Regions from separate parts of the Bariatricus sp. SGI.154 genome, predicted to be linked through region 1. Evidence: predicted binding sites of a transcription regulator. Region 1 holds the regulator's gene; each other region holds the start of a gene.
What was found. Region 1 encodes Rex, which represses fermentation and respiration genes when NADH is low (regulators of the CRP and FNR family bind a similar motif). Its sites were predicted from a motif close to ATTGTTAANTANTTAACAAT; they were not measured.
Positions count from the first base shown of each region.

Region 1 (8,227 bases):
GATGAGAATCCAGGGATGCAACTACAGTTCTGGAATCCTTAAGCACACAAGTCCAATGATACTGCTTTACATATTCCTCCAGAATCTCCATCCTGCCCCTCTTCAATTCCTCCACGCTTAATGAAACAAGCCTGGACATCTCTTTCATATGAGGCGTAATAATGATATCTGTCTTAATGCTGTCTATATATTCTCTATGCTTTGCCAGCAGATTCAATCCATCTGCGTCGATCAGACACGGAACCTCCGCGTGTGTAAGCGTTATCCTCAATATCTTTTCAGACTGTTCGCTAAGCCCAAGCCCTGATCCTATACAGATGATATCTGCCCAATCTAAAAGTCCTAATAATTCTTCCTTATCGTAATGATCGTAGGCAGTCACGATAGCCTCCGGAAGCTGCTGCTGCAGAATCATGCGATTCTCTTCCGGAGTATAGATCCGTACCAGCCCTGCGCCGGTCATATATGCTGCTTTAGCATTGAGATAGGCAGCACCGGACATTCCTTTACTGCCTGCAATGATCAGAAGCCTTCCATAGGTGCCTTTATTCGAGTCAGCTTTTCTTATCGGAAGTATCCTCTGGTATTCCTCCCTCTCCAGCGTATATGCCGCTTGCTTATCTACGGAAGTCTTTTCCATGCTGATTCCAATATCTGCTATGATTACTCTGCCAGCATACTCCTTTCCGGGATAGAACGCAAGCCCTAGTTTTTCTGCCTGAAAGGTCACGGTAATATCTGCTTTGAATGCAATCCCTAAGATATTACTCTGATCGGAGGATATCCCGGACGGCATATCGACAGCGAATTTGATTCCGGAAGTTTCGTTCATCCGCTGGATAATCTGAAAATATCTTCCCTGAATCTCGCGGCTTAATCCCACTCCGAAGATTGCATCTATTATGATACTATATTCACCATCCTCGAATTCGTTGCATATCTCTACACCAATTTCTCTTAGCATATGCATCTGACTTCTTGTCTCATCCGTACAGTGTGATACATCTCCTACAAAACACACTTTCGCAGGATGATTTCTTCCCGCCAGTAGCCTGGCAATCGCGAACCCATCACCACCATTGTTCCCGGAACCGCATACAATACAGGGACTTGATAGATCCAGTTTTTCCTCTTCCATTACCTCTACACATCTTAATGCGGCTCTCTCCATTAATTCCATTGACGGGATGCCTAACTCCTGAATTGTATACTGATCCGCCTGTTTCATCTGGAGACCATTTACCAAATATCTCATCTTTTCACTTCCATCATTAAAAATATCATTCTCACCCTGATAGATTCTACCATCGGTAATTCTTTATTGATATATCATAACATAAAAGGACGTGTAAAGCCCGGGCATATAATAGATTCCGGTCATTACACGTCTTTGTTCTTATTATTTTTTGTGTTCTTCGTTATAGCGGCTGATGTTATAAGACAACTGCATAAGACTCTCTGATAAATGTACGTTCTCAACAATAATATGCTCCGGCAGATTCAGATCTGTATGTGCAAAATTCCAGATCGCACGAACGCCATTCTCAACCAACATATTCGCCACTTCTACTGCCTTGTCCTTCGGAATCGTAAGAACAGCAATCTCTACATCGTTACTCTGAACGAATCCCTTTAACTCATCCATCATACGAATCGGTACACCTCTGATTGCAACTCCCTGTAATCTCGGGTTCACATCAAAGATACCCTTCAGAATAAATCCTCTCTTTTCAAATGCCGCATAATTGGCAAGTGCCTGTCCCAGATTACCGGCTCCGATAATAATAATATTATGGTCTTCTTCCAATCCTAGAATCTTGCCGATCTCTGTGTATAAATACTTTACGTTATACCCATAACCCTGCTGTCCAAATCCGCCAAAATTGTTAAGATCCTGACGAATCTGTGATGCTGTTACCTTCATCCGCTTGCTCAAATCATTGGAGGAAATACGCTCTACCCCATTCTCCAATAACTCACCCAGATATCTATAATATCTTGGTAACCTTCGAATCACCGCTTGAGAAATCTCTCTTTCTTCCACTAATCTCACCTTCCATCTCCATTCTAAGAATTATTATATAGAATTGTCGGATTAAAGTCAAACTTTTAGTTGTATTTTGTTCTATTTTCGCTATAATTAAAACGAACGAAGAAGGAGGATATTATGATATTAGCATGTCACGGAATCAGCAAAGCCTTCGGTGAAAAGGTAATCGTAGCCGATGGCTCCTTTCATATAGAAGATCATGAGAAGGCAGCTCTTGTAGGACCTAACGGTGCAGGAAAGTCTACTCTTTTCAAGATGATCGTAGGCGAACTTCCCTCGGACGGCGGAGAAGTTATCCTTACCAAAGGCAAGACACTCGGATATCTTGCCCAACATCAGGAAATGCAGAGCGGAAGTACCATATACGAAGAAGTCAAACTTGCCAAAGCAGATATTATCGCAATGGAGAAGCAGATCCGCTCAATCGAGTTAGAATTAAAACATCTGGAAGGCGAAGCCTTAGCATCCAGACTGGAGACCTACAATCGTCTGACAGCGGCATTCGAGCGTGAGAATGGCTATGCTTATGAAAGCGAGATTACTGGAGTCTTAAAAGGTCTTGGCTTTGATGATACAGATTTTTCCAAGCCTGTGGACACGCTTTCCGGCGGGCAGAAGACTCGGGTATCCCTTGGCAAACTACTGCTTACCAAGCCGGATATACTACTCCTAGACGAGCCTACCAACCACTTGGATCTTAATTCCATCGCATGGCTTGAGACTTATCTTTTGAATTATCCAGGTGCTGTCTTAATCGTGTCCCATGACCGATATTTCCTGAACCGAGTGGTCACCAAGGTTCTGGAGATTGAATTGGGCAAACTTATGACATACATGGGCAACTATACCGATTATGCTGAGAAAAAGCGTCAGATCCGGGATGCCCAGTTAAAAGAATATTTAAACCAGCAGCAGGAAATCAAGCATCAGGAAGCGGTCATTGAAAAACTCCGTTCCTTTAACCGCGAAAAATCAATCAGGCGGGCAGAGAGCCGCGAAAAGATGCTTGAAAAGATCAAGCCTGTGGAAAAACCTGTGGAGATGAATACCGAGATTCATCTAACATTAGAGCCTTCCTGCATCAGCGGTAATGACGTACTGCATATCGAACATCTTGGCAAATCGTTCCCGAACCAGACTTTATTCCAGGATGTGAATCTGGATATCAAGCGCGGAGAACATGTTGCTATTATCGGAGACAATGGGACGGGGAAGACCACGCTTCTTAAGATTCTGAATCAGGTAATTCCTGCAGATACAGGGACATTTACGCTGGGTACGAATGTAGAGATTGGCTATTACGATCAGGAGCACCATGTACTTCATATGGAAAAGACCATCTTCGACGAGATCTCCGATGACTACCCGGATCTTACGAATACGAAGATCCGTAATATGCTGGCTGCCTTTTTGTTCACTGGTGATGATGTATTCAAGCGTATTGGTGACTTAAGCGGTGGAGAACGTGGCCGTGTATCCCTTGCCAAACTAATGCTTTCTAAAGCAAATTTCCTGATCCTGGATGAACCGACCAACCATCTGGACATCTCATCCAAAGAGATTCTGGAAAAAGCATTGAATGATTATACGGGAACCGTTCTTTATGTATCTCACGACCGTTATTTTATCAACCAGACTGCATCCAGGATTCTGGATCTGGTGAATCAGACTTTCGTGAATTATATTGGTAATTACGATTATTATCTGGAGAAGAAAGAAGAACTGACTGCAGCATATGCGGGTGGTAATCATGCCGGCTCTGGCACTTCTGCTTCCCAGTCAGAAAACGTATCCGAATCCAAACTCAGCTGGCAGGAACAAAAGGAAGCCCAGGCAAGAGAACGGAAACGCCAAAACAATCTTAAGAAAACGGAAGAACGGATTACGCATCTTGAAGAGCGGGATGGCGAGATTGATGAGATGATGATGCTCGAAGAAATCTTCACAAATTCTGTAAAATGCCAGGAACTGGCAAAAGAGAAGGCGGCGATTGCTGAAGAATTGGAAGAATTGTATGTGAAGTGGGAGGAATTGGCGGAGTAGATGGAATTTTGTTCTTGAAGAGTAATTTGTAAGATGTACGGCAGAGAGGGGCAGTATGGGCGTTCTTATCCGACTCCAATCGCCTACAAACCGTAAGTTCAAAAGAGGTCTGGAATCAGGAATCGAATGTAATCGTCGGAGAAAATCTGAAAGATTTTTCCGACTCAGACATTCTTGAATTCTGTGCTTGTGGCACAGAATTCATCCTGATTTCAGACCTCTTTTTTACCAACGGATTGTACGGCTCTTCTACGGATATGAACGCCCATACTGCCCCTCTCTGCCTGACATTCTTATGTATGACTCTTCACGAACAGGGAGGATTCCTGGCGGAGATGTGATGGAAGGGTATCGGATGGATAACAGATTGGGAGTGGAACGAATTAATATTCATGAAGTAAACAGAAGTTTTTTTCCGGCCCACAACTTCCCTGCTCTTGCACCGTACACTTCCGCCACTCCACTTTCTCCATTAAATTCCCTCTTTCTTCCCCCAAGGCCGCTCTTTCTCAAGCCACCCCTTCTCTTTCCAATACTCCTGATCGACAGGATTCATCCCTTTCTTATGCATGCTTCGCATAATATAGAATAATATCTTCGTCTTAATCCCAGGTTTTACCTTTTCAGTATCACGTTTTAACTTAAGAACGATTTTATCAATTTCCAGTTCAATCTTATCTTTCTTAGCCTTTTCAACCTCTTCCCATGAAGTAGCCGCTACCGCAACTCCATATGTATAAATTTTTGCGATGCCCCAGAAAAACAGGCTGTCTTTGATATCCTTAAGTGTTGACTTCATGCCGCCCCCCGCTGCTGTCGTAATGCAGACTGCCTGCTTGCGGAACATAGATTCTTCTGGCCTGTGTACCATAAAACGATAGCCGTAATGATCTAATAGAGCTTTTAATGCACCTGTTACGTGCATGACATGAACAGGTGAAGTGAATACAAGCAGATCCGCTTCGTCAATCATTTTGGTGATCCGTTTCATATACATCAGATAATCTAAGCATTTTTTTTCGCTGTCCTTAATGCAAACTGCACATCCACGGCAGAATTCCGGCATATCCTTTGGCAGAAATAACTCACTAATCTGATCTTCTTTCTTGGCTATCTTCTCAATCAGCATCTTGCCAATATGGTAACTCGATCCCTTCCGCATAGTACCATTGATCATCAGTATATTCATCTTGTATACGCCCCCATTTCTTATTGTATCTACATCTGATGTCTTACGATTGCATACTCATCCCCGTAACTATAATAGGGACAGTCGTGGTATGTATTGGTTACGAACTTATATAATTCATCCTCATCCAAATTCATCTGGCAAGTGTAACATTCATAGTCCTCATCATATTCATAATGAGCACAGGATTCACAATTACTTTTCATAGTATCAATCTCCTCCCAGAAAAAAAGTATAGCACAATTTGTCTGATGGGTACAGGACATTTTCCATTTGGGTACACCCTAAAACGCAGTTTGGGACGTAGTAAAAATGCAGTTTACTACGTCCCCTGTTAAAATAATCACAATTTTTCTGCGATTGCTTTAATAAAGTCTTCGCTGTTCAGCACTGTCGGATTCTCCATCGTGGTAATCAACGCCAGATCCTTCGTCATCTTGCCTTCCTCAATCGTGTCAATTGTTGCCTTTTCTAGTTTATCTGCGAATGCCATTAATTCAGTATTGCCGTCTAATTCACCACGTTTTCTCAAAGCGCCTGTCCATGCGAAGATAGTTGCTACTGAGTTGGTGGATGTCTCTTCTCCCTGCAAATGTTTATAGTAATGACGCTGTACAGTTCCGTGTGCTGCCTCGTACTCATAATATCCATCCGGAGATACCAGCACAGAAGTCATCATAGCCAGTGAACCGAATGCTGAGGATACCATATCACTCATAACATCGCCGTCGTAATTCTTACATGCCCAGATATACCCTCCCTCAGACTTCATAACACGGGCTACCGCGTCATCAATCAAGGTATAAAAATAAGTAATTCCCGCTTCTTCGAACTTCTCTTTATAATCCGCATCGAATATCTCCTGGAAAATATCTTTGAAGGTATGGTCATACTTCTTAGAGATTGTATCTTTAGTTGCGAACCACAGGTCCTGCTTGGTATCCAAAGCATAATTGAAACAACTTCTTGCAAAACTTTCAATAGACGCATTGATATTATGCATTCCCTGTACAATTCCTGCATCGTCAAAATTATGTACCAGTTCTCTTGTCTCTGATCCGTCTTCTGCGGTATACACAAGTTCTACTTTGCCTGCTCCCGGAATCTTCATCTCAGAACCTTTATACACATCACCGTAAGCATGTCTTGCAATCGTAATAGGTTTCTTCCAGTTCTTCACACAAGGCTCGATTCCCTTTACCACGATCGGCGCACGGAATACCGTCCCATCTAAGATTGCACGAATAGTTCCATTCGGACTCTTCCACATCTCTTTCAGATCATATTCTGTCATACGTGCGGCATTCGGTGTGATGGTTGCACATTTTACCGCAACTTTATATTTCTTCGTTGCATTTGCGGAATCAATGGTTACCTGGTCATTGGTCGCATTCCTGTGTTCAAGTCCCAGATCATAATATTCCGTATTCAGTTCGATGAATGGCTCCAGAAGATTCTCTTTAATCATCTTCCAGAGAATTCTTGTCATCTCATCTCCATCCATCTCTACAATTGGTGTTGTCATCTTAATCTTTGCCATGTCTAATCTCCTCCTGTTTCTTGGCTGTCCGCCTAAGTGAAAATATGCATCTATTCCATGATATGCAGGTTCTCCATTACGTTCATTATATGTCTGTTGGCGAGTTTCTCTGCCCGATCTGCGTCTTTTTGCTTAATGGCATCCAAGATTCCTCTGTGTTCCTCAATCGACTTTTCTGCCCTGTCTTTTGCCCCTACAGACAAAGTACGCGCCATCTTCACATATTTATGAAAATCAGATAATACATGTTCTAGTATACGACTATCAGACGCTTCATACAAGACTTTGTGGAATCTTCCGTCAAGTTCCGATACCTGTGCTGCTTTTCCTTCGCCTTTTTTTCGAAGGTGGAATTCTGACAGCAGCACGATCTCTTCCAGTTTTTCAATCTGTTCATCTGAGATATTCTCCGTTGCCCATCTGGCGCATAAACCTTCCAGCATAGACCTTATCTTATAGATATCATGGACATCCTTTTGGCTGATTCCTGTGACGTAAGCCCCTTTATTCGGAATGATCGTCACCAGACCTTCTAGTTCCAATTGACGTAATGCCTCTCTTACCGGAGTCCTGCTGACTCCTAATTCTTCCCCAATTGTAATCTCTCTCAATTCATCGTGATCTTTATAAACACCCGCGAGAATATCTTCCCGCAATTTTCGAAATACCTTTCCCCTTAGGGAATGATCATGATATTCTTCCATTTTCCCCTCCAAAGACAGGCATGCTGTCTTTCTTTCAAGTAATTCATTGCTACCCATATGTAATTTCTCTGACAAATATTATATAAGGGCGATGCCTAATCTTTTGCTTGCATCGTCAATCACAGCAAGCAATTCTTCATCTGTCAGAACAGTTACTCGTCCTTCCTCATACTCTTTGTCAACCCAAGCTTTCACCATTGCTACCAGTTCAGTGTTCTTATCCACTTGTTTCTCCTCTGGTAAATGGAAATACGTATTAATCCAATGTGCAATTCCTGCAAGTCCCGAGGTATTGGAAACTGCCACAAGCGGCGGACGTTTCAGAAACTTATCCGTATCAAATATATTATAGATCTCTTCATTCTTTAACAAACCATCTGCGTGGATTCCTGCTCTCGTAACATTAAAATTCTTACCAACGAACGGTGTTCTGGACGGCACCTTATATCCAATCTCTTTCTCATAATAGTCCGCCAGTTCCGTAATTACGGTAGTATCCATTCCATCCAGGGTTCCCCGTAATTGTGCATACTCGAATACCATTGCCTCCAACGGTGTATTACCGGTTCTCTCTCCGATTCCAAAGAGCGAGCAGTTCACTCCACTTGCTCCATAGAGCCATGCTGTTGTAGAATTGCTGACTGCTTTGTAGAAATCATTATGCCCGTGGAACTCAATCAATTCACTTGGTACTCCCGCAT
Region 1 covers NZ_JBNPMC010000053.1:11,890-20,116, forward strand. The annotation lists gene ACQRBN_RS16375 (NAD(P)H-hydrate dehydratase) at 1-1,255, opposite strand, end outside; gene ACQRBN_RS16380 (redox-sensing transcriptional repressor Rex) at 1,400-2,044, opposite strand; gene abc-f (ribosomal protection-like ABC-F family protein) at 2,168-4,093, shown strand; gene ACQRBN_RS16390 (flavodoxin family protein) at 4,566-5,282, opposite strand; gene ACQRBN_RS16395 (DUF6472 family protein) at 5,312-5,488, opposite strand; gene ACQRBN_RS16400 (NADP-dependent isocitrate dehydrogenase) at 5,626-6,822, opposite strand; gene ACQRBN_RS16405 (GntR family transcriptional regulator) at 6,873-7,526, opposite strand; gene ACQRBN_RS16410 (2-isopropylmalate synthase) at 7,605-8,227, opposite strand, start outside.

Region 2 (8,227 bases), on a different contig from region 1:
CTTCTAAAAGTTGAAATACGCTATATATTAGAACTTGCCAGCCTTTGCTGCTTCCTCTACGGAAACTGCAACTGCAACAGTCATACCAACCATCGGGTTGTTACCTGCACCGATCAGACCCATCATCTCAACGTGAGCCGGTACAGAAGAAGAACCTGCAAACTGAGCATCAGAGTGCATACGTCCTAATGTATCTGTCATACCATAAGAAGCTGGACCTGCAGCCATGTTGTCTGGGTGAAGTGTACGTCCTGTACCACCGCCTGATGCCACTGAGAAGTACTTCTTGCCCTGCTCAACACACTCTTTCTTGTATGTACCTGCAACTGGGTGCTGGAAACGTGTCGGGTTTGTAGAGTTACCTGTGATAGATACGTCTACGCCTTCTTTGTGCATGATAGCAACACCTTCACGTACATCATTAGCACCATAGCAGTTAACTTTAGAACGAAGTCCATCAGAGTAAGCGATTCTCTGAACTTCTTTTAACTCGCCTGTGAAGTAATCATATTCTGTCTGTACATATGTGAAACCATTAATTCTGGAAATGATCTTTGCAGCATCTTTTCCAAGTCCGTTCAGGATAACACGAAGTGGTTTCTTACGAACTTTGTTAGCCTTCTCTGCGATACCGATCGCACCTTCTGCCGCTGCGAATGACTCATGACCTGCAAGGAATGCGAAGCAGTCTGTATCTTCTTCCAGAAGCATCTTTCCTAAGTTACCATGTCCAAGACCTACTTTACGCTGATCTGCTACAGAACCTGGGATACAGAAAGCCTGAAGCCCTTCACCGATTGCTGCTGCAGCTTCAGCTGCTGTCTTACAGCCTTTCTTGATTGCAATTGCTGCACCTACTGTGTATGCCCAGCATGCATTCTCAAAACAGATTGGCTGAATTCCTTTTACCTGATTGTATACATCAAGTCCGGCATCCTTTGTAATCTTCTCTGCTTCTTCGATAGAAGCAATGCCGTAACTTCCTAATACTTCATTGATTTTATCAATTCTTCTTTCATATGATTCAAATAAAGCCATTTACTTGTCCTCCTGATTTATTTACCTAAACTATGTATCATATTCACTTGCGGACACGACATGAACTTCGTTCACGTCGGCGCGTTGCGCCTTCACTGTCTGTTACAGCCTGCCGATCTCCATGCAAGCATGAATCGTCCGCCTGCAACATCCATCTCAGTCCGCTTATTCCGGCTATTCTTTTCTTGGATCGATAATCTTTGCTGCGTCTGCAACGCGTCCGTACTGTCCTTTTGCTTTCTCCCAAGCATCGTTTGGTGTATCACCTGCTTTGATGAAGTCAGTGAATTTTCCAAGGCTTACGAACTGATATCCGATAATCTCGCCATTATCATCCAGAGCAATACCGGTTACATAACCTTCAGCCATCTCAAGGTAACGAGGACCCTTTGCTAATGTTCCGTACATTGTACCAACCTGAGAACGAAGTCCCTTTCCAAGGTCTTCCAGACCGGCACCGATTGCAAGTCCGTCTTCAGAGAATGCACTCTGTGTTCTACCATATACAATCTGTAAGAACAGTTCTCTCATTGCTGTGTTGATTGCATCACAGACAAGGTCTGTATTCAATGCTTCTAAGATAGTTTTTCCTGGAAGAATCTCAGATGCCATAGCAGCAGAATGAGTCATTCCTGAGCATCCGATTGTCTCAACTAATGCTTCCTGGATAATTCCGTCTTTTACATTCAGAGTCAGCTTACATGCACCCTGCTGTGGAGCACACCAGCCAATACCATGTGTAAAACCAGAAATATCCTTTACTTCTTTAGCCTGTACCCATTTTGCTTCTTCCGGAATCGGAGCTGGTCCGTGGTTTGCACCCTGAGCTACCGGACACATCATTTCTACTTCGTGTGAATAAATCATTTTAAAACTCCTTTCAACTATACATGATTTTTCTATCGTAGGTCTTGTTATAAGTTTAACACCATACTTGTAATTATTTTCGCATATTATTCGACATTCGTCAATGATTTTTCATAAGGGAAACTTGTCTGTTTTAAATTCTTCTATCTCATTATAACTGAATGGTGCTGTCACCCACACATATCCAAGATCATGATTATCATCTTCCGGATAGTTAAGATCATATCCAATCTCAATCCCATCTGCATCTAAAAAGAAATTCACAACATAGACTCCATCCAGGCTGTCGCCTTCCAGCGTCTTCTTCATCTCTTCTTTTGTCAGTTCTTCCAGGAATGCATCGTTACCGACTTCTCCCTGCATCGTATCCAGCCATTCATCTATGAATTCATCATTCAGCTCTACGATATCCTTTACTTCATAGATTTTCCCGTCCTTCAGGCTGATATTACAGGTTCTAAGATGCTGTGCAAAGTAATTCCGGCCTCCCTGATAACCGTAGTCTTCATAGACAACACTGAGCAAATCTTCCGACGCATAGCACACCTTATATTCCACATCATCGACAAGTACCGGCTGATCTTCTCTTAGAACTCTTTCTTTGATCTCATCCGAAGGATTCTGATAGATCTCATCCACTGTCTTCATGGCATATTCCTTCAGTGTCTCATTCACCTGTTTTTCAGTCTTTTCATCTGCCAAACCGGTAATCTTTGGGTACATGACATGGAATTCAATCACAGCCGACTTTTTCTCCTTATCCGAGAATGAATATGTCTCTTCCTCAATCTCATAAGACAGATCCTCTGCAATGCTTTCCGGGATTGCCTGAATTCCACTTAACTCTTCTTTATTATCATCCGAATCCCAATCGCCATCATCTCCCGAGCCATCTCTATGCTCCTCAAATGGTTCCATATATTCCTGCCGCTGCCGAATACTCTGCCTGACATTCTTCGCCAGCAATATCCCGCCAGCCAGCAAGGCAATCATCAGGATCACACCAATGACAATTGCAATAATCACCGGGGTCTTTGACTTCTGCTGTACCGGAGTCACCAGTCCCTGGGTCACGTACATTTCCATAGGAACATAACGTATGCCATTCTTCTCCTGTTCCTCCGAAATAGGACGCATTCCCATATGTATATAATGATTTACCGCTCCCGGTGCCGAATTAACGGTCAATTTATTCACCCGAAGCCGCAATGCACAATCGTTATATGCTGCCTGGAACAGCATTCGCCCGATGCCTCTGCCCTGATATTGCTTTTTTACAAAGAACAGCAGTATGTGGCCATCTGGCCCGAAAGCCAGCGTACCACACAATTCTGTATCATCATACGCACCAAAGAAGATGATGTCTCCTCTCTGCCACATCTGATGAATATTCTCGTATTTAATGAACTTCTGAAACTCAGCCACACCTTCAGGCGTATAGCCTGGCGCAACCTCTGTGACAAATACATCCCATACCAGATGGAGGGCAGGCAATACCTCATGTTGCTGCAACAATCTTACTTCCATACCTAAGCCTCCCGCTTCTTATTAATCCCTATACTTATCCCTGATACTTTAACAGTTCCTCCCGCAAAAGCGTCAATGCTCTTGCGACTGCATACTCACGGTTCTTATCTCTATTGCCTGTAAAATGGAACTCTTCCACACGGACACATCCCTTCACATAGCATCCCACATACACAAGCCCCACCGGCTTCTCCTTCGTTCCGCCTCCAGGTCCTGCAATTCCCGTAACACCCACAGCCGCATCTGCCCCTGCTGCTTTCGCTGCGCCTTCTGCCATCTCATAAGCAGTCTGCGGACTAACCGCACCATACTGCTTAAGCGTCTCATGTTTCACATGAAGGAGATGTTCTTTTGCCTCGTTGGAATACGTAATATAGCCTTCCTGATATACGCCAGATGCCCCCGGAACATTCATAATCCTTCCTGCCAGCAATCCTCCTGTACAGGATTCTGCTGTGGTCACCGTCAATTTCTTCTCCTCCAGAAGATGCACGATTGCCTCCTCCAAAGTCACATTCTCCTCTGTTGTATAGATCTTATCGCCAAATCGCCTGAAAAGTTCCTCCATCACCGGTTCAATCAGGCGTTCTGCCACTTCTTCATTCTCTGCCTTCGCAGTTACGCGTAAGTGTACCTCGCCCGTCTTCGCATACGGCGCAATCGTCGGATTCGTCTGCGCGTCCATCAGATCCGCGATCATAGTCTCCGCCTTACTCTCTCCGATGGAACAGATCTTCGCCATCTTGGAATAGATGCCCTCCGGCTGCAGCCGATTCAGATACGGTGCAATATCCCGCTCGAACATCGGCTTGATCTCATTGGGCGGTCCGGGAAGCAAGATTGCAATCTTCCCATTCTCCTCCAAGATCAATCCAGGTGCCGTTCCATTATGATTATCAATCACCTTCGCACCTTCCGGAACCAATGCCTGTTTCCAGTTATTCGCAGTTACCTGGTTGCTGTGAACCCGGCGGAAATACTCCTGAATCCGCTCTTTCGTATGTGCATCCTCATACAATTCTCTGCCGAATACTTTCGCCGTAACTTCTTTCGTCAGATCATCCTTCGTGGGTCCAAGCCCTCCGCTTAAGATTACAATATCCGACCTTGAAAGTGCCAGACGGATCGCGTCCTCCATCCGCTCCTCATTATCCCCCACTACGCTCTGATGAAAACAAGACAATCCAAGCAGAGCACATTTCTCAGATAAATACGCAGCATTGGTATTCACGATATTGCCCAACAGAATCTCCGTTCCTACAGATATGAATTCTACCGTCATCTATTACATGCCTCCCTGTGTTAATACCTGCACGTTCTTTGCCACATAATCAATCAAAGATACGACAGTCAATATTAAGGATACCCAGATTAAGACTGTTCCAATCATATCAAATACGCCGCCGAAATCAGCAATCAGCACAATAATCATAGCCATCTGGGATACAGTCTTGAACTTGCCCCAGTAACTTGCTGCAATGACGATTCCGTTATCAGAAGCCACCAGACGAAATCCACTGATAATAAATTCTCTCGCAATAATTACGATAACGAACCATGCTTTCAGTTTTCCGGAAGGAATCATACAGATCATAGCAGAACATACCAGCAGTTTATCCGCCAGCGGATCCATAAACTTTCCGAAATTCGTCACCAAATTCCTTGCACGCGCAATCTTTCCATCGAGCATATCAGTAAGGCTTGCCACACAGAAGATCACCAGCGCAATCCATTTATTTGCAGCACCACCCACATCTGTCAACATAAAAAATACAAAAAACGGCACCATAATCACTCTTAATACTGTTAACTTATTTGGTAAATTCATTACATCAACTCTCCTATCAAATCATATTCTAATGCTCCGGTCACTTTCACTTTCGCGAAATCCCCTGACATCAGTTCTTCTTCTGTATTAATGAAAATCAGACCATCCACATTCGGCGCATCCTTATAGGTTCTGCCTACATATGCATTCTCATCAGCAACTTTTCCTTCAATCATCACCAGCACTTCCCTGCCAATCATAGACTCTGCCTGATCAAATACAATTTCCTGCTGTAATTCCATCAGTTCTGCCTGACGGTCTTCTTTTACTTCCTCCGGTATCTGCTCCGGCATCGCGGCAGCCGGCGTATCTTCTTCCGGTGAATAAGTAAATACTCCTAGCCGGTCGAATTCCATCTCATCAACGAATTCCATCAGTTCCTCATGCTGCTCCTTTGTCTCTCCCGGGAAACCTGTGATCAATGTTGTACGAAGTGTAATATCCGGTATCTCCTCACGAAGCCGTCCAATAATCTCTATCAACTGTTGTTTTGATGTCCGTCTTCCCATCCGCTTCAAAATCTCATCATTCGCATGCTGAATCGGAAGATCCAGATAATTGCAGATCTTTGACTCCTCTTTCATCACTTGAATCAAGGAATCATCAATCTCCTCAGGGTAACAGTAGAGAATTCGAATCCAGCGGATTCCGCTAATCTTGCATAACTCCCTTAACAGTTTATGAAGAGATTTCTCGCCGTAGAGATCCTTTCCATACAGTGTTGTCTCCTGTGCAACCAGAATCAATTCCTTAACACCTTGCTCCGCCAGTTCTTCCGCTTCTTTCACCAGTCGTCCCATAGGCACGCTTCGATAATTGCCTCGTATCTTAGGAATAATGCAATACGTACAATGCTTGTCGCATCCTTCTGCAATCTTCAGATACGCATAATGCCCGCCAGTCGTGACTAACCGCTTCGAATCCACAAGCGGAAGTTCATCGATATCTGCCAGTTCTACATGTCCATTTCCCGCCAAAGCCTCTTCTACAGCCTGAACAATCTTATCATAAGATGTCGTTCCCAGGACAGCGTCCACTTCCGGAATCTCATCCAATATCTCCTGCTGATATCTCTGGGCGAGGCAGCCGGTTACGATCAACGCTTTCAATCTTCCGTCCGTCTTATACTCTGCCATCTCCAGTATGGTCTGAATGCTCTCCTCCTTCGCATCATGGATGAAGCAGCAGGTATTCACTACAATTACATCTGCCATCGTCTCATCATCCACGATCTGATAGCCTTTTGCATCTAATAGCCCCAGCATGACTTCCGAATCTACCAGATTCTTATCACATCCAAGGGATATAAATAATATATTCATTCGTTCCTCCTTCTGTTGCATTTCTCCGAATTACTATGACCTGAATACTGTGAAGAAAGGCAGATACCTCACGGCATCTGCCTTATATCCCATAATATTCTGCTATTCTTCCTCACCGACAACTTTAATCTTCGCCTGGTTCAGTTCATCAATGGCAACAGACAATGGCTTCTCGCCATCCTTTACTGCCACCAGCGGCATAGATCCGTCAATGATCTCTCTTGCTCTCTTAGCGGTAGCCATAACGATAGAATAACGGCTGTTAACAACCTTTGTTGCACCTTCTTCTACGTCTTTGTTCACTACCTTCATTAAATCTGTGTAAGATGGATGTAACATACACTATTCTCCTTTCAATTCTGCTTTCATATGCTCTATAAATTCTGTATTACGGTAACTTCTTCTGTGCTCTCCCTGAATAATCCGATGCATCTCCTCCACACAATCCTGGAGCACATCATTGATAATCAGATAATCATACTTATCCATGCCTTCGGCTTCTTCCTTGGCACGATTCATGCGGAAATCGATCACTTCCATGGTCTCTGTTCCGCGTCCCACCAGACGATCTCTTAATTCTTTCGCACTCGGCGGAGTTACGAACAGAAGCAATGTCTCCGGGAACTTCTCTTTTACCTTCAATGCACCCTGGATCTCAATCTCCAGGATTACATCTTTCCCGGCTTCAAGCTGCTCCTCTACATATGCACGCGGCGTTCCATAGTAATTATCCACGTATCTAGCATACTCTATCAATTCGTCTTTCGCAATCATTTTTTCAAATTCTTCTACAGTTTTAAAGAAATATTCCCTACCATCTTCTTCTCCCGGACGGGGTCCTCGGGTCGTTGCAGAGATGGATAATGCATAATTATCATACTGGCTCATGATTTCTTTCATGATCGTCCCCTTGCCGGCTCCCGAGAATCCGGATACAACGATAAGAATTCCTCTTTCCTTCATGGACTTGTCCTCTCTATCCTTACAATATTCACTCACTATTATCAGATCATCCTCTGTCATTCTACTCAATATTCTGAATCTGCTCTCTAACCTTCTCAATCTCCGTCTTCAGATCGATTCCGATATTCGATATCTCCAGATCATTGGCTTTTGAAAGAATCGTGTTCGCCTCACGGTTCATCTCCTGAGCGATAAAGTCAAGTTTGCGTCCAATACCGCTTTCTTCTGACTGAAGCGTCTCCTTCATATGTACGATGTGGCTGCGCAGCCTTACTACTTCTTCATCCGTACAGATCTTATCAGCAAATATCACTACCTCTGCTGCGATTCTTCCTTCTTCAATCTTGGTATCTTCCAGAAGTTCCCGAACCTTCGCCTCCAGTTTTTCCCTGTATTCCGCAATAATCTTCGGAGAACGTTCTTCGATATAGCCCACCAGCGTCAGCATACCATCCAACTTGTTGATGATATCCTTCTTCAGATTCTCTCCCTCCAGGGTTCTGGTCTCAACAAACTGTCTGATAGCGCCGTCCAAAGCCTTCTTAAGACCATGCCACAATTCCTCTTCATCGACTACCTGTTCTTCCATTGTCAGTACTTCAGGATAACGCGACAATGCAGATACCCGAATATCATTTTCCAAAGCAAAGGTGTCTGACATCTGTTTAAAATAAGTCAGATA
Region 2 covers NZ_JBNPMC010000014.1:8,787-17,013, forward strand. The annotation lists gene ACQRBN_RS08200 (GGGtGRT protein) at 28-1,038, opposite strand; gene ACQRBN_RS08205 (iron-sulfur cluster assembly scaffold protein) at 1,213-1,905, opposite strand; gene ACQRBN_RS08210 (GNAT family N-acetyltransferase) at 2,017-3,432, opposite strand; gene ACQRBN_RS08215 (competence/damage-inducible protein A) at 3,467-4,714, opposite strand; gene pgsA (CDP-diacylglycerol--glycerol-3-phosphate 3-phosphatidyltransferase) at 4,718-5,260, opposite strand; gene rimO (30S ribosomal protein S12 methylthiotransferase RimO) at 5,260-6,582, opposite strand; gene rpoZ (DNA-directed RNA polymerase subunit omega) at 6,685-6,921, opposite strand; gene gmk (guanylate kinase) at 6,925-7,545, opposite strand; gene ACQRBN_RS08240 (YicC/YloC family endoribonuclease) at 7,607-8,227, opposite strand, start outside.
Region 2: a site for Rex is predicted at 1,949-1,968, ahead of ACQRBN_RS08205 (iron-sulfur cluster assembly scaffold protein). Genes of this name have one in related genera too.

Region 3 (8,227 bases), on a different contig from region 1:
TTGCGATTGGATCATTTGCACCGTTAGCATATGCAGACGGCAGATAATCGAATACCATCTTTACTGCCTTCATAGCAAGACCATCTGTAAAGTCTGTTGCCATGATGGATACATAAGCCTCGATTGCATGTGTCATTACATCGATACCAGATGCGCTTGTCAGTCCCTTAGGAGCTGTCATTGCATTGTCAACATCTACGATAGCCATATCCGGCAGCAACTCATAGTCAGCGATTGGCCATTTTACGCCTGTCTCTGCATCTGTAATGATAGCAAATGGTGTTACCTCAGATCCTGTACCAGAAGATGTTGGGATGGCTACAAAGTATGCTTTCTCGCCCATCTTAGGGAATGTAAATACTCTCTTACGGATATCCATGAAGTCCATAGCCATATCTTCGAAGTTTGCTTCTGGATGCTCATACATCAGCCACATGATCTTAGCTGCATCCATTGCTGATCCGCCACCAAGAGCGATAATCGTATCTGGCTCGAATGCTCTCATCTGATCTGTACCTTTACGCGCACACTGTAATGTCGGATCTGGTGCAACTTCATAGAAGCATGCATGCTGGATTCCCATCTCGTCTAATTTTGCTTCGATTGGTTTTACATAACCATTCTTATATAAGAAGGTATCAGTTACGATAAATGCTTTCTTCTTATGCATAACTGTTCCAAGTTCATCAAGTGCTACCGGCATACAGCCTTTCTTAAAGTATACTTTCTCAGGCGCTCTAAACCACAGCATGTTCTCTCTCCTCTCAGCAACTGTCTTAATGTTGATTAAGTGTTTTACACCTACGTTCTCAGATACAGAGTTACCGCCCCAAGAACCGCATCCAAGTGTAAGAGATGGAGCCAGTTTGAAGTTGTACAAGTCACCGATACCACCGTGAGAAGAAGGTGTGTTGATCAGGATACGGCAAGTCTTCATTGCTGCTGCATGTTTTGCAATCTTCTCCTTCTCTGCCGGATGTACGTACAGAGATGCTGTATGTCCATATCCGCCATCAGCTACTAACTGTGCTGCTTTTGCAAGTGCCTCGTCGAATGTCTTCGCTCTGTACATTCCAAGTACCGGAGATAATTTCTCATGAGCAAATTCCTCAGAGATATCTACGGATTCAACTTCACCAATCAGGATCTTCGTGCTTTCCGGCACTTCTACTCCTGCCAGTTTTGCAATCTCATAAGCAGATTTTCCAGGGATCTTATTATTCAGGGCGCCATTGATAATGATGGTTTTACGAACCTTATCAAGTTCTTCGCCTTTCTTCAAGAAATAGCATCCGCGGTATGCGAACTCTTTCTTTACTTCATCATAAACGCTGTCAAGTACGGTTACAGACTGCTCAGATGCACAGATCATACCATTATCAAATGTCTTAGAATGGATGATGGAGTTAACTGCCATCTTAACATCTGCCGTATCGTCAATGATAACTGGCGTATTACCAGCGCCAACGCCGAGTGCCGGCTTTCCGGAAGAGTATGCTGCCTTAACCATTCCAGGACCACCTGTTGCCAGGATAATGTCAGCCTCTTTCATTACTGTATTGGTCAGTTCCAGAGATGGAACATCGATCCATCCGATGATTCCTTCCGGTGCTCCAGCCTTAACTGCTGCATCCAGGACAACCTTTGCTGCTGCAATTGTACAAGCCTTTGCTGCCGGATGTGGGCTGATGATGATTGCATTTCTTGTCTTCAGACAGATCAGTGTCTTGAAGATTGCTGTTGATGTCGGGTTCGTGGTAGGGATAACTGCTGCTACCAAACCGATTGGCTCTGCAACCTTCTTGATTCCATATGCGGTATCCTCTTCAATCACGCCGCAAGTCTTTGTATTCTTATATGCATTGTAGATATACTCTGCTGCATAATGGTTCTTAATTACCTTATCTTCTACGATACCACGTCCAGTCTCCGCTACTGCCTGTTTTGCAAGCGGGATACGCATTTTGTTTGCTGCCATTGCAGCTTCGAAGAAGATCTTGTCTACCTGCTCCTGTGTGTATGTAGCGAAGATTTTCTGAGCTTCTCTCATCGCTTTCATCTTTGCTTCAAGAGCTTCTACATTGTCTACAATCTCTGGTACTACATCTTTCTTTTTTGCCATTGGTTGTTTCCTCCCTGTAAATAAATGAGTTGTTTTCCTTATCTGGTTCATAGTATAGTCGCTTGTTAATAATTTGTCAATATAAAAATGATATTTATTTAACATGCTTGTTAATATTTTAACTTTATTACAAATATCTACTCACTAATTAGGTTTTTTTGGGGATTTTGACGAAAGGGGACGAGAGTTTTTTCAATTTCCCCGTCCCCGATTCGATTTGCCCTGTCCCTTTTTTAAATCCCCCTGTCCCCAATTGATTTCTGCAATCAAAAAAACACACCCGAATCTCTCCGGGTGTGTCCATATCTCACATCAGACTATACAAGTTCGATCAGAACTTCCATTGCTGCATCACCTTTACGCTGACCAATCTTTACGATTCTTGTGTAACCACCGTTACGGTTCTCGTATTTTGGTGCGATCTCGTCAAAGAGTTTTGCAACAAGGTCTACTTCTTTTGTATTTTTCTTTCTTCCAGCCTGTGCTGTTGGCACTTCTTTTACTGGGTAAAGAACTTTCAGCATCTCACGGCGAGCGTGAAGTCTGCTTGGCATATCTTTCTTAATTATCTTATCTACTTCATCATATACAGTAACTTTCTTGCCATCTACAACTTCTTTTACTCTCTTGCCATCTTTGTCCTTGCGGGCAACTTTAGCCTTTACAGTAACCTCTTCGTAGTTGTCTTTCTCTCTTACTGCCATTGCGATAAGACCTTCAGCGATCTTACGGATCTCTTTTGCCTTTGCTTCTGTGGTAACAATCTTGCCATTGTTGATCAATGCTGTTACCTGGTTTCTTAATAATGCTTTTCTCTGGCTTGATGTTCTGCCAAGTTTTCTATACTTTGCCATTTTTCTAATCCTCCATTAATTACACTTGGTTATGCTTCTTCGGGCTTACTAGCCAAATGCTCCATCATGCGCATCGGGCTTACTGATGAAATTACAAAAGGTAGTTCTTCGGCTTACACCGAAGAACAGAGTTCGTACTAGGTTCGTGAAATACCTCGCCAAGTGCTTACTCTTCCCCTCTGCTTAAACCTAATCCCAATTCATCTAATTTTGCAAGTACTTCTTCCAGAGACTTGCGTCCCAGGTTACGTACTTTCATCATATCTTCCGGAGTTCTGTTCGTCAGTTCTTCTACGGTATTGATTCCCGCTCTCTTCAGGCAGTTGTATGAACGAACGGATAATTCTAATTCATCAATGCTCATCTCAAGAACTTTCTCTTTCTCATCATCCTCTTTCTCGATCATAACTTCTGCAGCCTGAGCCACTTCAGACAAGTCGATGAAGAGTTTCAGATGCTCGCTTAATACCTTAGCAGCAAGGCTGACAGCTTCATCCGGAAGCAATGTACCATTGGTATATACATCTAATGTTAATTTATCAAAATCTGTAATCTGTCCAACACGCGTGTTTTCTACTGTAAGGTTCACACGCTCCACCGGGGTGTAAATAGAATCGACTGGAATTACTGCGATTGGCAATTCCTCGTTTTTATTCTTGTCAGCACTCACATATCCTCTACCCTTTGTGATGGTAAGTTCCATGTATAACTTGCTGTCTGCCCCGCCGTTCAGTGTTGCGATAACTGTCTGCGGATTCATGATCTCGATATCCTGATCCACCTGGATATCCGCTGCTGTAACAACGCCTTCTCCTTCGAACTCAATATAAGCTGTCTTTGGTTCATCTGTTTCAGATGTGTTCTTGATAGCCAGTGACTTCAAGTTCATGATAATCTCAGTAACATCTTCCTTAACACCTGGAATAGAACTGAACTCATGAAGAACACCATCGATCTTCACCTGGCTGATTGCAGCACCCGGCAATGATGAAAGCATGATTCTTCTAAGAGAATTACCTAACGTTGTACCATAACCTCTTTCAAGCGGTTCTACAACAAATCTTCCATACTTCTTATCTTCTGAAATCTCAGTTATTTCAATATTGGGTTTATTAAAATCAAACACTAAGTCCACCTCCTGTGGTGTTACGGGTTATTATTTAGAGTACAACTCGACGATTAACATCTCATCTACAGGAACATCAATTACTTCACGTCTTGGAAGTTCTTTTACAGTTCCTTTCAGGTTCTCAAGGTCAGCCTCTAACCATTCCGGAACCAGACGTCCGCCTGTAACCTCTACGATCTCTTTATATCTTGGAGAGCTTTTGTGTTTTTCTTTGATTTCGATCACATCGCCTGCTTTGATCAAGTAAGAAGGAATGTTGATCTGTTTTCCGTTAACAAGTACATGCTTGTGGTCAACAATCTGTCTAGCCTCACGTCTTGTTCTGGCAAGTCCAAGACGGAATACTACGTTATCTAATCTGGACTCAAGCAGTCTCATCAGGTTCTCACCTGTCATACCACTCATGCGCTGAGCCTTCTCGAAATAGTTTCTGAAAGGTTTCTCTAATACGCCATAGATAAATTTAGCTTTCTGTTTCTCACGTAACTGAAGACCATACTCGCTCATTTTTCTGTTGGATCTCTTTAACTGTCTGTTAGACTTTTTGTCAATTCCCAAATATACAGGATCCATTCCAAGGGATCTGCATCTTTTAAGAACCGGAACTCTATTTACTGCCATGTTTTTGCTTTCCTCCTATTTAAATTCGGATAAATCAATCCGTTAACGTAATATAATATAAAATGATAATTAGACTCTTCTGCGTTTCGGCGGACGGCAACCATTGTGTGGTACCGGAGTAACATCCTTAATGCTTGTTACATCGATTCCGCATGCCTGAAGGGCACGGATTGCTGCTTCTCTACCTGAACCTGGTCCTTTAACCATTACGTCAACTGATTTTAAACCATGTACTAATGCTGCTTTAGCTGCTGTCTCAGCTGCCATCTGAGCTGCATAAGGGGTAGATTTCCTTGAACCTCTAAATCCCAGACCGCCTGCACTTGCCCATGAAAGAGCGTTACCCTGTGCATCTGTTAATGTTACGATTGTATTATTAAAAGATGACTGGATGTGTGCTTGTCCGTGTTCAACGTTTTTCTTGACACGCTTCTTTGTTACTTTCTTTGCAACTTTCTTTGCCATAATAAAACTAACCTACACTTTCCTCAAATTTTTATTTCTTTTTGTTTGCTACTGTTCTCTTAGGACCTTTTCTTGTTCTTGCATTGGTCTTTGTCTTCTGACCACGAACCGGAAGTCCTTTTCTGTGACGGATTCCTCTATAGCATCCGATTTCCTGTAATCTCTTGATGTTCAGGGCGATCTCTCTACGAAGATCACCTTCTACTGTCTGAGTCTCATCGATTACTGCACTAATCTTCTTTACATCTTCGTCTGTAAGATCTCTACAGCGAATGTCAGGATCAACTCCTGCCTGTGCTAAAATACGGGTTGCACTCGGTCTACCAATACCGTAGATATAAGTTAATCCGATTTCAACACGTTTGTCTCTTGGTAAATCTACACCTGCAATACGAGCCATGTGAATTTCCTCCATTTTCTTTTTTTCTTTTTGCTCCGAAGTCCATCTCGATTCCGCTTCGCTTCATCTCGATGCGGGGCTTCGCCCTATGCTTCTTATATAATACATCCCATTGCAAGCATGCTTGCATGTGCTGATTATATAATCTGCGCACTTCTCTGTTTTCACACATTGTCTTTAATAGGGACGACCAGGAATCTTCCTTCTCGTCCAGGCATGTTTCGGTATCCATGCCCTTTCCGGCCACCGAGGCATTCGGTAATGACGGGCCGGCATTAGAAGCAATATACGAGGATGCTCACCGGCTAAAGGTGCTCCTTGTATATTAAATAGTCTACACACTTCCTGGCGTGTCGACTATCAGCCGCCTAATTCGTTCTGCATAAAAGTGTTCAGTGCCTAACCCTGACGCTGTTTATGCTTTGGATTCTCGCAGATAATGCGAATGCTTCCTTTTCTCTTAATAACTTTGCATTTTTCGCAAATTGGTTTTACTGATGATCTAACCTTCACGGGGATCCTCCTTTCATCCATTGCTCTGCCTATAGTTCTTACACATTTTCAAGTGCATAAAATTACGCACTAATATAAAAGCACCCAAAAACGTGCTTATATAGTATAACACTATAATTCTACCAAAGTCAATAGATAATTTAATATTATTTATCTCTCCAAATAATTCTTCCTTTTGAAAGATCATATGGGGATAATTCCAGTGTTACTTTATCTCCGGGCAGGATCTTGATAAAGTTCATTCTCAATTTGCCGCTGATGTGTGCAAGCACTTGATGTCCATTCTCAAGTTCTACCTGAAACATTGCGTTTGGCAATTTTTCTACTACTGTTCCTTCAATTTCAATTACGTCAGCTTTTGACATGGTTTCATTCCTCCTGTTTCTTCTCTTCCCTATTCCATTCTTTAAGTATTCGTTTTATTGCTACATCATCTGCCGCGGTGACATCATGCTCTTTGCAGATAATCTGAACATGTTTCTTTTTTTTCTTTTTCAGTCTATCTAATGTTCTAATACTGCCATCCGCTAAATATACATATGTGTCGTCAATGTCAATTATAACATAAACCTTACCTGTATCATGACCCGCTTTCGATCTCGCAAGCATTCCTATCCTGTATCTGTCCATAACCGCGTCCTTTCTATAGAGAAGGAAGTTCTCTGGTAAAGCTTAAAAGTCTCGGTTCACTCTCTGTTATCAGCACCGTATTCTCATAATGTGCAGACAGGCTGTGATCTCTGGTGACGACCGTCCATTCATCATCGAGCCAGTTTACTTCCCATGATCCGATATTGATCATCGGCTCAATCGCCAGCGTCATTCCGGCTTTGAGTTTCACGCCTCTTCTATTCATCTTGTAATTCGGTATCTCAGGTGCCTCATGCAGGGCAGTGCCTATTCCATGTCCACACAGATCGCGGACCACTCCATACCCATGTGCTTCGGCATAACTGCCAATCGCTGCCGATATGTCAAATAGATAATTGCCTTCTTTCGCATACTTTATACCTTCAAAGAAGCATTCTTTCGTAATCTTCATCAATTGCTGCGCTTCTTTGCTGACCTCTCCGATGCCGTGCGTCCGCGCGGCATCAGAGTGATAACCTTTATAGATAACACCTGCATCCAGACTGACAATATCGCCCTCCTGGAGGATTCTGTCTTTACTTGGGATGCCATGGACTACCTCATCATTCACTGATACACAGATTGATGCAGGATATCCATTATAATTAAGAAAAGAAGGAATACAATCATAACTGCGGATTACTTCTTCTCCCAGTCTGTCTATATCCAGAGTACTCATCCCTGGTTGCAGTGCCTTTTCTAACTCTTCATGAACAATCTCTAATATACGTCCGGCTTCTGTCATTAATTCAATTTCTCTGGCCGATTTGATAGTGATTGGCATGTGCTTACTCTCCTAAGATATCTACAATTGTCTGGAATACGTCATTAATATCAACAGTTCCGTCAACCGTCTTCAAGATTCCTGCATTGGTGTAGTAGTCAATCAACGGCTGTGTCTGCTCATGGTATACGCCAAGACGCTTTTTCACAGTCTCCGGCTTATCATCATCTCTTAAGATCAGTTCTTTTCCGCAAGTATCACAGATACCCTCAACCTTTGTTGGCGCATACTCAAGATGATATGTAGCTCCGCATCCAACACAAGCACGACGTCCTGACATACGATGTACAATATTTTCGTCCGGAACATCTACGTCGATTGCATAATCCATCTTCTCTCCAAGTGCTGCGAGCGCTTTATCAAGTGCCTCTGCCTGCGGAATCGTTCTCGGGAATCCATCCAGTACATAGCCCTTCTCACAGTCATCCTGCTTTACACGATCTACTACCAGGTCTACTACCAGTTCGTCCGGAACCAGAAGTCCCTGATCCATGTATGTCTTTGCTTTATTACCCAGTTCCGTTCCATTTTTAATATTCGCTCTGAAAATATCACCGGTTGAGATGTGAGGAATGCCGTACTTTGCTGCAATTTTCTTTGCCTGAGTTCCTTTGCCCGCTCCCGGAGCGCCTAACATAATTATTTTCATATAGATGTTCCTCCTCTTTATAGCATTTTAACCCGCGAAAAAAATCCCGCGAGTCAAAAT
Region 3 covers NZ_JBNPMC010000019.1:11,251-19,477, reverse strand. The annotation lists gene adhE (bifunctional acetaldehyde-CoA/alcohol dehydrogenase) at 1-2,122, opposite strand, end outside; gene ACQRBN_RS10015 (bL17 family ribosomal protein) at 2,440-2,976, opposite strand; gene ACQRBN_RS10010 (DNA-directed RNA polymerase subunit alpha) at 3,143-4,102, opposite strand; gene rpsD (30S ribosomal protein S4) at 4,133-4,726, opposite strand; gene rpsK (30S ribosomal protein S11) at 4,796-5,191, opposite strand; gene rpsM (30S ribosomal protein S13) at 5,223-5,591, opposite strand; gene rpmJ (50S ribosomal protein L36) at 5,991-6,104, opposite strand; gene infA (translation initiation factor IF-1) at 6,251-6,469, opposite strand; gene ACQRBN_RS09980 (KOW domain-containing RNA-binding protein) at 6,474-6,734, opposite strand; gene map (type I methionyl aminopeptidase) at 6,748-7,518, opposite strand; gene ACQRBN_RS09970 (adenylate kinase) at 7,523-8,167, opposite strand.
Region 3: a site for Rex is predicted at 2,184-2,203, ahead of adhE (bifunctional acetaldehyde-CoA/alcohol dehydrogenase). Genes of this name have one in related genera too.

Region 4 (8,227 bases), on a different contig from region 1:
GCACATCGCCAGATACCTGCGGCTGTCCGCCACCGTTAACACATCCGCCCGGACATCCCATAATCTCGATAAAGTGATACTCTGCCTCTCCTGATTTTACCTTGTTCAGAAGTTCTCTTGCATTACCAAGTCCTGATGCGACTGCAACTTTGATATCCATTCCAGCCACATTATAAGTAGCCTCTTTGATTCCTGCCGTACCACGCACATCTGCGAAATCTAAGGATGCAAGTTCTTCACCAGTCAATGTCTCTACCGCTGTACGCAGAGCCGCTTCCATAACACCGCCGGTTGCACCAAAGATAACACCTGCTCCTGTGGACTCTCCCATCGGATCATCGAATGTTTCATCCGGAAGTGAGGTGAAATCAATACCACAGCGTTTGATCAGTCTTGCGAGTTCTCTGGTTGTGATCGCGATATCCACATCCGGAACTCCTGCCGCATTCTGGTCATCTCTGCCGATTTCGAACTTCTTCGCCGTACATGGCATTACACTGACAGATACGATCTTCGCCGGATCAATGCCCTCTTTCTCAGCGAAATATGTCTTAAGCATCGCACCGAACATCTGCTGCGGAGACTTGCAGCTTGACAGGTTCTCTGTCATATCCGGGAAATAATGCTCACAATACTTGATCCATCCTGGTGAACAAGAAGTAATCATCGGAAGTACTCCGCCATTCTGTACACGATGCAGGAACTCGGTTGCTTCTTCCATGATCGTAAGGTCTGCTGCCCAATCTGTATCAAATACTTTGTCAAATCCAAGTCTTCTTAACGCAGCTGCCATCTTGCCTTCTACGTCTGTTCCCATCGGATAGCCGAACTCTTCACCAAGTCCTGCACGTACGGAAGGTGCCGTCTGAACTACCACATATTTCTCCGGATCAGCAATCGCATCGATGATCTGCTGTGTATAATCCTTTTCATACAGCGCGCCTGTCGGACAGACAGCGATACACTGACCACAGGATACACAACTGGTCTCACCTAAGCCCATTCCAAACGGTGAGCCGATCATGGTAGCAAATCCACGATTATTTGGACCGATTACGCCGATTCCCTGTGTCTTCTCACAGACAGCAACACAGCGGCGGCATAAGATACATTTGTTATTATCACGAATCATATGAGCTGCAGAATCATCCAGTTCATAATGATTCATCTCACCCTCGTAGAAATGCTCGTCATCTACTCCATATTCACGGCAAAGCTGCTGCAATTCACAGTTTCCACTTCTTACGCAAGACAGACATTTCTTATCATGGTTAGAAAGAAGAAGCTGTAACGTCTTCTTTCTGGACTGGATCAACTTCGGTGTATGGGTATATACTTCCATCCCCTCGTTAATCGGATGTACGCAGGCTGCCACCAAGTTTCTGGCACCCTTCACTTCTACGACACACATACGGCATGCGCCGATTTCATTGATCTCTTTCAGATAACATAAGGTTGGTATCTTGATTCCTGCAAGGTGAGCTGCTTCAAGGATAGTAGAACCTGCAGGAGCGGATACATCAAGGCCATTGATTTTAAGATTAATATTTTCCATATTCTCCATCCTCCATTACTCTTTATAGATAGCACCGAAACGACATTTTTCCATACAAGCGCCGCACTTAACACACTTATCCTGGTTGATGATATGTGGTTCTCTGACAGAGCCAACGATTGCATCATTCGGACAGGTTCTTGCACATAAGGTACAGCCTTTACACTTGTCTGCATCAATCTTGTAGGATAGCAATGCCTTACAGACACCTGCCGGACACTTCTTATCCACAATATGTGCTATGTATTCATCTTTGAAGTAACGTAAGGTTGAAAGTACCGGGTTTGGAGCGGTCTGTCCAAGCGCACATAAGGAGTTGGACTTCAGGTGTGCTGCCAGATCTTCCAATTTATCTAAGTCTTCCATCGTTCCCTGACCATTCGTGATCTTCTCTAAGATCTCCAACATACGTCTGGTTCCGATACGGCATGGTGTACATTTTCCACAGGATTCATCTACGGTGAATTCCAGGAAGAACTTTGCGATATCAACCATACAGGTGTCTTCATCCATAACGATCAATCCGCCGGAACCCATCATAGAGCCGATTGCAATCAGGTTATCATAATCAATCGGAACATCGAAGTGCTCTGCCGGGATACATCCGCCGGATGGTCCACCTGTCTGAGCCGCTTTGAATTTCTTGCCATTCGGGATGCCTCCGCCGATCTCTTCTACGATTTCACGAAGGGTAGTTCCCATCGGGATCTCTACCAGACCTGTATTCTTAACCTTGCCGCCCAGGGCAAATACTTTCGTTCCTTTGGACTTCTCTGTTCCCATAGATGCGAACCAGTCAGCGCCATTTAAGATGATCTGAGGAATATTTGCCAGAGTCTCTACGTTGTTCAGAATCGTAGGTTTCTGGAATAATCCTTTTAATGCCGGGAACGGAGGACGCGGACGAGGCTCTCCTCTGTTTCCTTCGATAGAAGTCATAAGTGCCGTCTCTTCACCACATACAAATGCACCCGCGCCAAGACGAAGTTCGATGTCAAAATCAAATCCTGAATCGAAGATATTCTTGCCCAATAATCCATACTCTCTCGCCTGTCCGATAGCAATATTCAGACGCTCTACGGCGATCGGGTACTCTGCACGCACATAGATATATCCCTGGGAAGCGCCGATTGCGTATCCGGCGATTGCCATTGCCTCCAATACTACGTGCGGATCGCCTTCCAGAACGGAACGGTCCATGAATGCACCTGGGTCGCCCTCGTCGGCATTACAACAGACATATTTCTGATCTGCCGCATTCGCTGCCGCGAATTTCCATTTTAATCCGGTCGGAAAACCAGCGCCTCCACGTCCACGCAGTCCGCTGTCTAAGATAACCTGGATCACTTCTTCCGGTTTCATCGTCGTCAGGACAGTGCCAAGTGCCTCATATCCACGCGTACCAATATATTCTTCAATATTCTCAGGATTGATCACACCACAATTACGAAGCGCAACTCTGTGCTGTTTCTTATAAAACTGAGTCTCCTGAAGCGGGAGAATCTCTTCATTACTTTTTACCGTCTCATCATACAGAAGACGTGTTACCACTCTTCCTTTTAACAGATGCTCCGATACAATCTCCGGAATATCCTCCTCCTTCACCATTGCATAGAAGGAACCTTCCGGATAAACAATCATGATCGGTCCTAACGCACATAGACCAAAACATCCGGTCTTAACAACGCCGACTTCATTCTCTAACCCATTCTTCTTAATCTCTTCTTCTAATCTCTCTCTAATCTTCTGGCTGCCAGAGGAAGTACATCCTGTTCCACCACATACCAAAACATGCGAACGATACATAGTCTTATACCTCCTTTACCTATAAATTTTCAGCATTCAATGTATATTTGCTTACGATCTGACCTTGTTTCAGATGCTGTTCGAACACTTCCATCGCCTTTTCAGGATTCATCTTCACATAAGTCACCTTTTCTTTGCCCGGTTCTAACACTTCCACGATAGGCTCATATTGGCACAATCCGATACATCCTGTTGGTGTTACGCTGATCTTCTCTGTCAGGAATTCTTTCTGCACCGCATCCGAAAGAGCAGTGAGCACCGGTCTTGCACCGCTTGCAATTCCGCAGGTTGCCATACCTACAACCACTCTTGTCTGCGTCTCGTTCTCAGAACGGACACCGACTTTTCCTTGATTTCTTTCTCTAATCGCTTTTAATTCTTCAAGAGATTTCATAGTCTTCCTCCCTTTAAGTCATATTCTTATAATGTCTGACCGCCATCCACCTCTGCCTTATTGGTATCCAGATAATCCCTGATAAACTGTGATACCTCCGCATTCTGGAAAGACAAGTCTCCTAATATCTGCTTCATCTGCTTTGTATCAAACACGAATTCTCTGCCGTCATATGAATATCTATAATGAAAATCGATTGCTTCATTGAATACTACTAACGTATAGATTGTTGAGTTGATATCGCCCAAAGGCATCCTGTCGATATGCGACAGGCCAAATACTGCTTTTACACAGGTACCCTCATTCTCACGGGATTCAATCTTAAAACTTCCTCCCGTACTCTCTGCTGCCTGCTTAAAAAAAGGTATCCCCAAGCCCACTTTCCGAGTTGTTCTTGTAGTGTAGAATGGGTCCGTTACCCTCTTGACCTGTTCTTTACTCATTCCACATCCATTATCTCTCACTATAATTTCCAGAACGTCTTTCTTCGTGTCCGCTGCAATATCAATCTCTATGTAACTGGCATCCGCCCTTACAGAATTCTCCGCAACATCCAGCACATTCAATGCGATCTCTGTCATCATAGGCTATTCATACTTTGCCAGGATATCATCAATATCATCTACTGTAAGCCGGCCGTACACTTCATCATTAATCATCATAACCGGTGCCAGACCACAGGCGCCTACACAGCGACAGGCATCCAGAGAAAACTTGCCGTCCGGAGTACACTCTCCCCCAACGATTCCCAGTTTTTCCATCAGTTTATTGTAGATATCTCCGGAGCCTTTTACATAGCAGGCTGTACCAAGACAGACAGAGATGCGATAACGTCCCTTTGGATTCAAATTAAACTGGGAATAGAATGTGGCAACTCCATAGATCTTCTCTAACGGAATCCCCGTCTCATCAGAAATGATCTTCTGAACTTCCACAGGCAGATAGCCATAGATATCCTGCGCCCGCTGCATCATCGGCATCAGAGCGCCCTTTTCATCTTTCAGCTCATGAATCATCTCTAACAGTTCTTTTTCCTGTGCTTCTGTTCCATTGAACTGAACTGTTGATTTTTTAGAAAGCATTGTAACTTTACCTCCCTTATATGTATTATTTTTTGGTGACGTTTGTAAAAACATGTTCCATTAGTCTTCATTTTATCATACAAATTTTCAAAAATCTATAAATTTCTGTCACTAATTGTGTTAATTTTCCGACAACTTTGTTTGTTAATTCACTATCGAATTGTTAAAAAATTTTCAATTTTCCCATCTATTTTTTGTGTATTTTATACAATTTTCGGTTGAATTCTATTTTTTCGGATGCTATACTTAATAAAATAAATCTATCCACTTAAGGAGGTATTTATGACAATCGAGAGAATCAAAAACTTATTAGATGCAGATGTCCTCTACGGCAATGAATGCCTGGACCGGGAAGTCCGGTATGCATTTTCTTCAGATATGATGAGTGATGTTCTTGCCTATGCCGATGAGCATTCTGCATTAATTACGGGACTCTGCAATCCGCAGGTCGTCCGTACTGCCGAGATGCTTGACATCGTCTGTATTATATTCGTCAGAAATAAAATTCCAGACCAGAACATACTGGCACTTGCAGAAGACAAAGAGATTGTCATACTCTGTACAGGTCATGGCATGTTTACCGCATGCGGCATACTATACAGCAATGGATTACTTGGAGGTGCATAAATCAGATGGACGAAAATCTGGTATTTAACTACACCATCTCTGGCGATGACTTTACCCGCGCCGGCGAAGCCAGCAGCGATGTAAAGAACAAATTGAAGATGATGGGGCTTGACAATAATATCATACGTAAAGTCGCAATCGCCATGTATGAAGGAGAGATCAACATGGTAATCCATGCCAACGGAGGCACGATTACCGTAGAGATATCCGCAGACAATATCCGCATGATCCTTGCCGATACCGGTCCGGGAATTGCGGACATTGACAAGGCAATGGAGCAAGGCTATTCCACCGCGCCGGAAGAGGTACGTGCTCTTGGCTTCGGTGCCGGAATGGGGCTGCCTAACATGAAGAAATACTCTGATCACATGGAGATTGATTCTACCGTAGGAATCGGTACAACAGTCACGATGGATATACACATATAAACCGCTGGGAGGGAGACGCTTGAACAAATTCATTCATTCCGTACAATTAGATGAAAGCGCCTGCATAGGCTGCATCAACTGTATCAAATACTGCCCCACGCAGGCAATACGGGTACATAATGGAAAAGCCAAGATAACTCCGCAATTCTGCATCGACTGCGGCCGGTGTCTTAGATACTGCCCGCATCATGCCAAGACGGCAGTCTATGATTCTGTTGATGAGATTCAGGAATTTACATACACAGTTGCACTGCCGGCTCCTTCCTTATATACACAGTTCAACAATTTAAATAATATTGACATTGTTTTAAATGCATTACTCTTGATGGGATTTGATGACGTCTTCGAAGTAAGTGCCGCAGCGGAACTTGTCTCTGAGGCATCCCGCACTTATATTCAGGAACACGAAGCAGATGCTCCCTTTATCAGTACGGCATGTCCCACAATCGTAAGACTTATCCGTGTTAAATTTCCGACACTGATTCCAAGGCTGCTTCCTCTGAAGCCGCCTGTGGAAGTGGCTGCTGAGATTGCACGAAAAAGAGCCATAGAAAAGACAGGATTAAAATCAGAAGACATCGGTATCTTCTTCATCTCTCCCTGCCCTTCAAAAGTTACTTATGTAAAATCACCTCTGGGCATTGAAAAGAGTGAAATCGACAAGGTACTTGCAATCAAAGAAGTCTATCCGATTCTGCTGAAGCATATGACTCATGATGAATCAAAACTAAAACCACTCTCCATGTCCGGACGCATCGGAATCGGCTGGAGCAATGCCGGCGGCGAGTCCGCCGGATTGATTACTGATAATTATCTTGCCTGTGACGGTATTATGAGTGCGCTGCGAGTCTTAAGCGATCTGGAAGACGAGAAATTCCACGGACTGAAGTTTGTAGAACTGAATGCCTGCAATGGCGGCTGCGTAGGCGGACCTCTGACCGTAGAGAATCCATACGTTGCTACTGCCAAATCCAAGCAGCTTCATAGAGATCTGCCCGTAGCCAGAACCCACTCTGACGATTCAGACGACTACAAGGATCTTGATTATCAATGGTCTTCCTATGTGGAATATGAACCTGTTTTCCGGCTTGGCAAATCCTTCCGTGAAAGTTTTGAAATGATGGGACTGATCGAAGAACTGACCGAACAACTCCCAGGTCTGGATTGCGGTTCCTGCGGCGCCCCGACATGCCGGGCGCTGGCAGAAGATATTATACGCGGGGATGCAACGAAGAACGACTGTATCTACGCATTCCACGAGTATATTAATACTTTATCAAAAGATATCTTCTTCCTGACACAGTCCTTACAACTGAGCGGCAATCATTCCAGTGAATCCATGGATCTGCTGGAAGATTATATCTACAAACTTACAACTGAATTAGATAAAAAGGAGCGATAATGATATGACTATACAGACATTAATTGATGCTGGAATATTTTCACTTAAAGTAACTGGAGATCCCTCTAAGAATATCTCCAAGGTATTCTGCTGCGATCTTCTAAGCATCGCCATGAGCAAGGCTCCTGCCGAGGGTGCATGGGTCACTGTCATGGGCAATAAGAATACGCTTGCAGTTGCCTCACTTACGGACATCTCTTGCATTATCCTGGCAGAAGGAATTCAATTATTGCCAGACGATCTTGCCTGTGCCGAAAGGGAAGGAATTACCGTCTTTACAACCGACCTTCCAATCTTTGATGCCGCCCTTAAGATCCAGGAGTTATTCGCATGATCCCCCTGTATTATGATCTGCATCTGCACTCCTGCCTGTCTCCTTGCGGCGATGATAACATGACTCCTGCGAATATTGTGGGTATGGCGGCTATCAAGGGGCTGGATGTGATTGCACTGACGGATCATAATTCCTGCAAAAACTGCCCGGCAGTTATGAAACACGGAGAAGCATATGGCGTAACCGTAATCCCCGGAATGGAACTAACCACTTCTGAAGAAGTTCATGTAGTCTGCCTATTCCCTACGCTGGCAGATGCAATGGCTTTTGACAGTTATGTCTATGACCATATCCTTCCGATTACCAACCGGGAAGATATCTTCGGCAAACAACAGATCATGGATGAGAATGACGAGATAACGGGCACTGTGGAACGACTGTTAATCAGCGCTACCGATATCTCTTTTGACCATGTATTCGAATTAGTCGAATCCTACCATGGCATTGCATATCCCGCCCACATTGACAAATCTACCACAAGCATTCTATCTAATCTGGGCTTTGTCCCACCGGACAGTACCTTTTCCTGCGCGGAGATTCATTCATATAAGGAACTTCATCGTATACAAAGGGAACATCCTTATTTCCTGAATTGTAAT
Region 4 covers NZ_JBNPMC010000049.1:718-8,944, reverse strand. The annotation lists gene ACQRBN_RS15915 (NADH-dependent [FeFe] hydrogenase, group A6) at 1-1,555, opposite strand, end outside; gene nuoF (NADH-quinone oxidoreductase subunit NuoF) at 1,571-3,361, opposite strand; gene ACQRBN_RS15905 ((2Fe-2S) ferredoxin domain-containing protein) at 3,381-3,755, opposite strand; gene ACQRBN_RS15900 (ATP-binding protein) at 3,782-4,339, opposite strand; gene nuoE (NADH-quinone oxidoreductase subunit NuoE) at 4,343-4,837, opposite strand; gene ACQRBN_RS15890 (DRTGG domain-containing protein) at 5,120-5,464, shown strand; gene ACQRBN_RS15885 (ATP-binding protein) at 5,470-5,892, shown strand; gene ACQRBN_RS15880 ([Fe-Fe] hydrogenase large subunit C-terminal domain-containing protein) at 5,912-7,294, shown strand; gene ACQRBN_RS15875 (hypothetical protein) at 7,299-7,628, shown strand; gene ACQRBN_RS15870 (PHP domain-containing protein) at 7,625-8,227, shown strand, end outside.
Region 4: a site for Rex is predicted at 4,997-5,016, ahead of ACQRBN_RS15890 (DRTGG domain-containing protein). Genes of this name have one in related genera too.